Polymorphobacter megasporae: one gene and its partner. The protein of the gene in region 2 interacts with the protein of the main gene of each other region in a pairwise test. Links are inferred from orthologs where the notes say so. Each region holds a gene or a part of one and is shown on either strand. Other genes may lie near its edges.

What was found. The genes of interacting proteins can lie anywhere in the genome.
Region 1: the proteins of KTC28_RS00035 (region 2) and KTC28_RS13915 interact in binary tests that used the Escherichia coli proteins (3 or more experiments, as listed by UniProt). The link is inferred for Polymorphobacter megasporae from one-to-one orthologs.

The regions. Positions count from the first base shown.
Region 1 is NZ_CP081848.1:2,979,935-2,983,306, reverse strand. Bases 1-2,999 are described here. They hold KTC28_RS13915 (two-component system sensor histidine kinase NtrB), read left to right. Parts: upstream 1-937; coding sequence 938-2,062; downstream 2,063-2,999. Other genes in these bases: ntrC (nitrogen regulation protein NR(I)), read left to right, coding at 2,073-2,999; dusB (tRNA dihydrouridine synthase DusB), read left to right, coding at 1-941. Also shown: more of ntrC, read left to right, coding at 3,000-3,372.
Region 2 is NZ_CP081848.1:3,259-6,981, reverse strand. What follows is about bases 344-3,318. They hold KTC28_RS00035 (P-II family nitrogen regulator), read left to right. Parts: upstream 344-1,649; coding sequence 1,650-1,988; downstream 1,989-3,318. Other genes in these bases: KTC28_RS00030 (ammonium transporter), read left to right, coding at 2,005-3,318; KTC28_RS00040 (patatin-like phospholipase family protein), read left to right, coding at 708-1,505; KTC28_RS00045 (putative signal transducing protein), read left to right, coding at 460-711; KTC28_RS00050 (pyridoxamine 5'-phosphate oxidase family protein), read left to right, coding at 344-460. In the rest of the region: more of KTC28_RS00050, read left to right, coding at 1-343; more of KTC28_RS00030, read left to right, coding at 3,319-3,438; KTC28_RS00025 (hypothetical protein), read left to right, coding at 3,583-3,720. UniProt on the Escherichia coli protein: Involved in the regulation of nitrogen metabolism. Regulates the activity of its targets by protein-protein interaction in response to the nitrogen status of the cell.

The DNA of each region.
Region 1 (3,372 bases), 3.0 Mb from region 2 along the record:
ACCTGCCGTTCCGCCGGCTGGTCAAGCGCTACGGTGCGGGATTGACGGTGACTGAGATGATCGCGTCGCAGGCGATGGTCCGCGAGACGCGCCAGAGCTTGCAGAAATGCGCGTGGGATGCCGCCGAGAACCCGGTGTCGATGCAGCTGGCCGGGTGCGAGCCGGGGGTAATGGCCGAGGCTGCGAAGCTCAACGCCGACATGGGCGCAGCGATCATCGACATCAACATGGGCTGCCCGGTGAAGAAGGTCGTCAACGGCCATGCGGGGTCGGCGCTGATGCGCGACCTGCCGCTGGCGACCGCGCTGATCGCCGCGACGGTCGCCGCCGTCGACGTGCCGGTGACACTCAAGATGCGGATGGGGTGGGATCACGCCAGCCTCAATGCCCCCGAACTCGCGCGCATCGCCGAGGACCTTGGCGTGCAGCTTATCGCCGTCCACGGCCGGACGCGGTGCCAGCTGTACAAGGGCGACGCCGACTGGGGATTCGTCCGCAGTGTCAAGGACGCGGTCCGCCTGCCGGTCGTCGTCAACGGTGATATCTGCAGCATGGATGACGTCGACGCGGCGCTCGATGCGAGTGGGGCTGACGCGGTGATGATCGGGCGCGGAGCATACGGCAAGCCGTGGCTGCTGGGGCAGGCGATGCATTACCTGACAACCGGCGAACGGCTGGCTGATCCGAGCCTCGCCGAACAATATGCTTTGATCGTCGAGCATTACGGCATGATGCTCGACCATTATGGCAGCGTCATCGGGGTCAACCTGATGCGCAAGCATCTCGGCTGGTACACCAAGGGGCTCACCGGTTCGGCCGAGTTCCGCAACGCGGTCAACCAGCAGGACAGCGCCCCGCGCGTGTTGGCGATGCTCGACGATTTCTACGCGCCGCTGATCGCCGAGGCCACGAGCCCGAACTCGCTCAGCCTCGCGGCATGAGCGTCTTTCCGCTGCTGCGGCGGGCGGGCAAGGCGAAACCTACGGTCGAGCTCCCGCCGGTCGACCTGCTCGCGACGTTGCCCATCCCGGTAATCGTCCTCGGCCCCGACGGTGGGCTCGCGCTGGCCAATGCGGCGGCGGAAACGCTCCTCAATGCGAGCCAGGCGAGCCTGATCGAGCGCGGCTGGTCGAGCGGCCTGATCCCCGGCTCGTCACTCGTCGCATTCGTCGCCGACGCCCGCGGTCACGGCGGCCCGATCACCGCCTTCGACACCGAACTCGCCTTTATCGGCGGCCGGACCGCGCGGGCCGACGTCTTCATCACCCCGCTCGCCGACGCGCCGGACTGGACGACGGTGTGCTTTCAGGCGCGCCCGGCAGCGACGCTGGTCGACCGCCAGCTCGTTCACCAAGGCGCGGCGCGCTCGGCGATCGGCGTCGCCGCGATGCTCGCGCATGAGATCAAGAATCCGCTGTCGGGCATCCGCGGCGCGGCGCAATTGCTCGCTGCCAACGCCGATCCCGAGGCGCGCGAGCTGACCGAGCTGATCCGCGATGAGGTCGACCGCGTTGCGGCGCTGATCGACCGGATGGAGGGTTTCACCGACACCCGGCCGGTGGCGAAGGCAGCGGAAAACATCCACTCGGTCCTCGGCCACGTCCGTCGGGTCGCCGAGAGCGGCTTCGCTTCCGGTATCATGATCCGTGAGCGCTATGATCCATCGTTGCCTGCCGTCGCCGGTAACCGCGATGCGCTGATCCAGGTCTTCCTCAACCTCGTCAAGAACGCCGCCGAAGCGATTGTCTCGGCCGGCGGCAGTGCCGGCGAAATCACGCTGACGACCGCATATCGGCACGGTGTTCGCGTTGCCACCGAGGGCTCCGGCGTCCGCGTTTCGCTGCCGCTTGAAGTCTGCGTGATCGACACCGGAGCCGGAGCGGGCGATGTCGCCCGGCACATGTTCGAGCCGTTCGTCTCGTCGAAGCGCGCTGGTGGCGGCCTCGGCCTCGCGCTCGTCGCCAAGATCGTCAGCGATCACGGTGGCATCGTCGAATACGAACGCAGTACCGACCCGCCGCGAACGGTGTTGCGCGTCCTCCTGCCGATGGCCCCAGCTTGAACGGAAACTTGTGACCGGCCCCTTCACGATCATCGTCGCCGACGACGACGCCGCGATCCGCACCGTCGTCCGTCGCGCGCTGACTCGCGACGGCTATCTCGTCCGAACCACCGAATCGGCGGCCGGCCTGTGGCGGCTGATCGACGAGGACGTGGGTGACGTCGTCATCACCGACGTCATGTTTCCCGACGGCAACGGGCTCGACGCGCTACCGCGGATCATCGAGCGCCGCCCCGGGCTCAAGGTCATCGTGATGAGCGCGCAGAACACGTTGTCGACCGCGGTGCGCGCGACCGAGCAGGGGGCATTCGACTATCTGCCGAAGCCGTTCGACCTCGACGAACTGACTCGCGCGGTGGCGAGCGCGCTCGCGGTCGCGGGCGTGATGGGCGAAGAAACGCTCGGCGAGGACATGCCGCTGATCGGCCGCTCGGCGGCGATGCAGGAGGTCTACCGGACGATCGCCCGTGTCGTCCCGACGTCGCTGACGGTGATGATCCTCGGCGAATCCGGGACGGGCAAAGAACTGGTCGCACGCGCGATCCACGATCTCGGACCGCGCCGCCGCGAGCCGTTCGTCGCGGTCAACATGGCGGCGATCCCGCGCGAATTGATCGAATCCGAGCTGTTCGGCCACGAGCGCGGTGCCTTTACCGGTGCGGCGGCGCGCGCGAGCGGGCGTTTCGAGCAGGCGCAGGGCGGGACGCTGTTCCTCGACGAAATCGGCGACATGCCGATCGACGCGCAGACCCGGCTGCTGCGCGTCCTCCAGTCGGGCGACTTCACCGCGGTCGGCAGCGCCCGCGTCCAGCGCGCCGACGTCCGCATCGTCGCCGCGACCAATCAGGACCTCCGCCGCCTAATCGAGGCAGGGCGCTTCCGCGAGGACCTGTTCTACCGGCTCAACGTCATCCCGCTCAAGCTGCCGCCACTGCGTGCCCGGATCGACGATATTCCGGTCCTCGCGCGCCATTTCCTCGACCGCGCCGCTGCCGAGGGACTCCCTCGCAAGGGGCTCGATGCAGGGGCGATCGAGGCGATCCAGCGGCACAGTTGGCCGGGCAACGTCCGTGAGCTCGAGAATCTGATGCGGCGGCTCGCGGCGCTGACCCGCGGCGACACGATCGGTGAGGCGACGATCAGCGAGGGTCTCGACGGCGAAACGCCGCCGGTTGTCGTCGTCCCCGATTCGACCGGGTCCGACGGCCTCGCCGCATCGGTCGAGCTTCACCTCGCGCGGTACTTGACGATGTTCGGCGAGGAGCTGCCGCCCGATGGGTTGTACGACCGGGTTCTGGCCGAGATCGAGC
Region 2 (3,723 bases):
GCGGATCAATCTCAGCCCCAAGGGGATGGACAGCTTCCGCGTGCTTGGGCCGAACCGCGTCGCCTATCTCGACTGGGGCGGATCGGGCAACGAGACCAACGCGCATTTGCTCGAAGACGGCCGGATCACGCTGATGTTCTGCGCCTTCGACCGTTCGGCGCTGATCGTCCGGCTGTACGGCCGGGGCCGGGCAGTGCTGCCGCAGGACGCCGACTGGGCCGATCTTGCCGGCCTGTTCACGATCGAGACCGGGGTCCGGCAGATCTTCGACATCACGGTCGACTCGATCCAGTCGTCGTGCGGGTACGCCGTGCCGCTGATGACCTTCGACCGCGAACGCCAAACGCTGCGCAAACATTATGCAACGACGACCCCCGCCGAGAATCTCGCGAAGTGGGAGACGCGGACGCGGAGCATCGACGGCCTGCCGACGCGCCCGCCGTCGGAGGTGCCCGCCTGATGGCGCTCGTCGTCGTCGAAACGCTGTTCGACCGGATGGCGGGCGAGATCGCCCGCGCCCGGCTCGAGACTGCCGGGATCGAGGCCGTGCTGTTCGACGGCGGCATCGCCTCGGTCATCGGCAGCGGGCTGTCGGGGGTCCGGCTGATGGTCGACGAGGCCGACGAGCCCGCCGCCCGCGCCCTGCTCGACGACCTCGAAGCTGCAGCAGAGGCGTCTGGTGCCGCCGTCGCGGACGACGCCGCACCGTGAAACGCGCATTGGCGCTCGGCGGCGGAGCGGGGCTCGGCTGGGCGCATATCGGGGTGCTGCGCGAACTGACTGCGCGTGGCGTGACGATCGACGCGATCGCGGGAACCTCGATCGGCGCGATCGCCGCGGTCTGCCTCGCTGCCGACCGCCTCGGCGTCCTCGAGGACCTGGCGCGGTCGACCGGCGGGCGGCAGGTGATGCGCTACATTGACGTCGATTTGCGCCGCGGCTCGCTTCTCGGCGGGCGCGCGGTCGCACGCGAACTCCTCCGCCATTTCGGTCACGCCGAGCTGCAGGACCTGTTCATCCCGTGCGCCGTCGTCGCCGCCGATCTCATCACCGGCCACGAAGTCGTGATGACGCGCGGCTCGGTCGTCGAGGCGGTCCGCGCGTCGATCGCAATCCCCGGCATCTTCCCGCCACTCCGCCGCAGCGGGCAGGTCCTCGTCGACGGCGGCGTCGTCACGCCGGTCCCGGTCCGCGCCGTCCGCGCCTTGAGCACCGCGCCGGTCATCGCGATCAACCTCCAGGGCGACTATTTGCGCCGCGCCGAGAAGGGGCTGCCCGCGCGATTGCGCATCCTGACGCCGATGCGCGTCGGCCGCGCCGGGATCAGTTTGCTCCTCGCCGAACTCGCACGGAAGTCGCTGCTGCTCGACCCGCCCGACCTCGAACTCGCGCTCCCGGTCGGGCACTTCCACGTCCGCAACTTCACCAAGGCCAACGAACTGATCGACATCGGTGCCGCCGCTGTTGCCGAAGCGTGGCCGGAGATCGTCGCGCTCGACGCCTGATAATCGGGCATCCGGCTCTGGCTGCCACATTTTTCATCACCGCATTGTTACCGCTCCCGCCCGCCATTGCTGCGTTGCAACAGCGTTAACGCTTTTGGCACGGCCCTTGCATCGCTTCGGGTTCAAGGGGCCGGGAGGGCAGCAGTGAAACTCGTCATCGCGATCATCAAACCGTTCAAGCTCGACGAGGTTCGCGAGGCGCTGACCGCCGCCGGGGTGCAGGGCATGACGGTGTCGGAGGTCAAGGGCTTCGGCCGCCAGAAGGGGCAGACCGAAATCTACCGCGGCGCCGAATACACGACGAACATGGTCCCCAAGATCAAGATCGAGGTCGTCGTCACCGACGAGCAGGTCGCCAGCGTCGTCGAGACGATCCAGCAGACCGCGCACACCGGCAGCATCGGCGATGGCAAGATCTTCGTTGCCGATATCGCCAGCGCCGTGCGGATCCGCACCGGCGAAACCAACGAAACCGCGCTTTAAGGGGGTGCAGGCAACCATGAAACTCAGTCTGAAGAACCTTATCGCGCCGGGGGTTGCCGCCGTCACGGCAATCACGCTGGCGACGCCCGCCTGGGCCGCCGCGGCGCTGATCAAGGCGCCGACCGCGCTTCAGCAGGCCGACATGTCGAACAAGGGCGACACGTCGTGGATGCTCGTGTCGACGCTGCTCGTGCTGATGATGTCGGTGCCGGGCCTCGCGCTGTTCTACGGTGGCCTCGTGCGGACCAAGAACATGCTCAGCGTGCTGATGCAGGTCTTCATGATCGTTTCGATCGTCGCGGTGATCTGGTGCTGCTGGGGCTATTCGGAGGCCTTCACCCCCGGGCCGACGCAGTTCTTCGGCGGCCTGTCCAAGGCCATGCTGATGGGCGTGTCGTCGTCGACCTACGCCGCGACCTTCTCGAACAATGTCTACATCCCTGAATATGCGTACGTCGTCTTCCAGATGACCTTCGCGTGCATCACCCCGGCGCTGATCGTCGGGGCGTTCGCCGAGCGGGTGAAGTTCTCCTCGCTGATGGTCTTCGTCGTGCTGTGGATGACGATCGTTTACTTCCCGATCGCGCACATGGTCTGGTACTTCGCCGGACCGGACTTCCTGCCCGATGCCAAGACCGACGCGGGCTTCCTGTTCAACATGGGCGCGCTCGACTTCGCCGGTGGCACCGTCGTCCACATCAACGCCGGGATCGCGGGCCTCGTCGGCTGCATCATGATCGGCAAGCGCCTCGGTTACGGCAAGGAAGCCACCCCGCCGCATTCGCTGACGATGACGATGATCGGCGCCAGCCTGCTGTGGGTGGGCTGGTTCGGGTTCAACGCAGGGTCGAACCTCGAAGCGAACGGCGTCACCGCGACGGCGTTCATCAACACCTTCGTCGCCACCGCCGCCGCCGCGATCAGCTGGGCGCTCGTCGACCAGATCGTCCACGGCAAGCCGTCGATGCTCGGCGCCGCCTCGGGAGCCGTCGCCGGACTGGTGGCGATCACCCCGGCCAGCGGGTTCGCCGCGCCGATGACGTCGATCGTCCTCGGCTTCGTCGTCTCGCCGATCTGCTTCTTCTTCGTCTCGACCGTGAAGTCGAAGTTCAAGTACGACGACACGCTCGACGTCTTCGGGGTCCACTGCATCGGCGGGATCGTCGGCGCACTGGCAACCGCAGTCGTCGCCGCGCCGATGCTCGGCGGGCAGGGCACGATCGACTACACCGTGTTCCCCTATGCCGCGATCAAGCCCGAGGACTACAGCATCGTGTCGCAGCTGTTCATCCAGGTGAAGGCGGTCGTCCTGACCCTGCTGTGGTCGGGCATCGGTTCCGCCATTCTCTACTTCATCATCGACAAGACGATGGGGCTGCGTCCCTCCGAGGAAGCCGAGCGCGAAGGCCTCGACATCACCTCGCACGGAGAGCGCGCCTACAACTATTGACCAGTTCCTCCCCAAGGAAACCAGACTGGGCCGGATGGGCAACCATCCGGCCTTTTTTTTGGCGGTGGGCCGCGCCGGGAATAAGGTCGCCAAGACTCCATCACCGCGCTCGAGCCTGGCTTCCGCAGGCCGCGCGGGTTGATGGTGAGCACGATCCTCAAGGGCGGCTGGCGTCGGATGATCGAGCAGCGCGTGCCTGCCGCCGTCGCGCGCGTCAGCAACGGCGACTATCGCCCCGCGCCCGACGCGCCCGATGCGCGCTGCCACACGGACGATCCATGACAT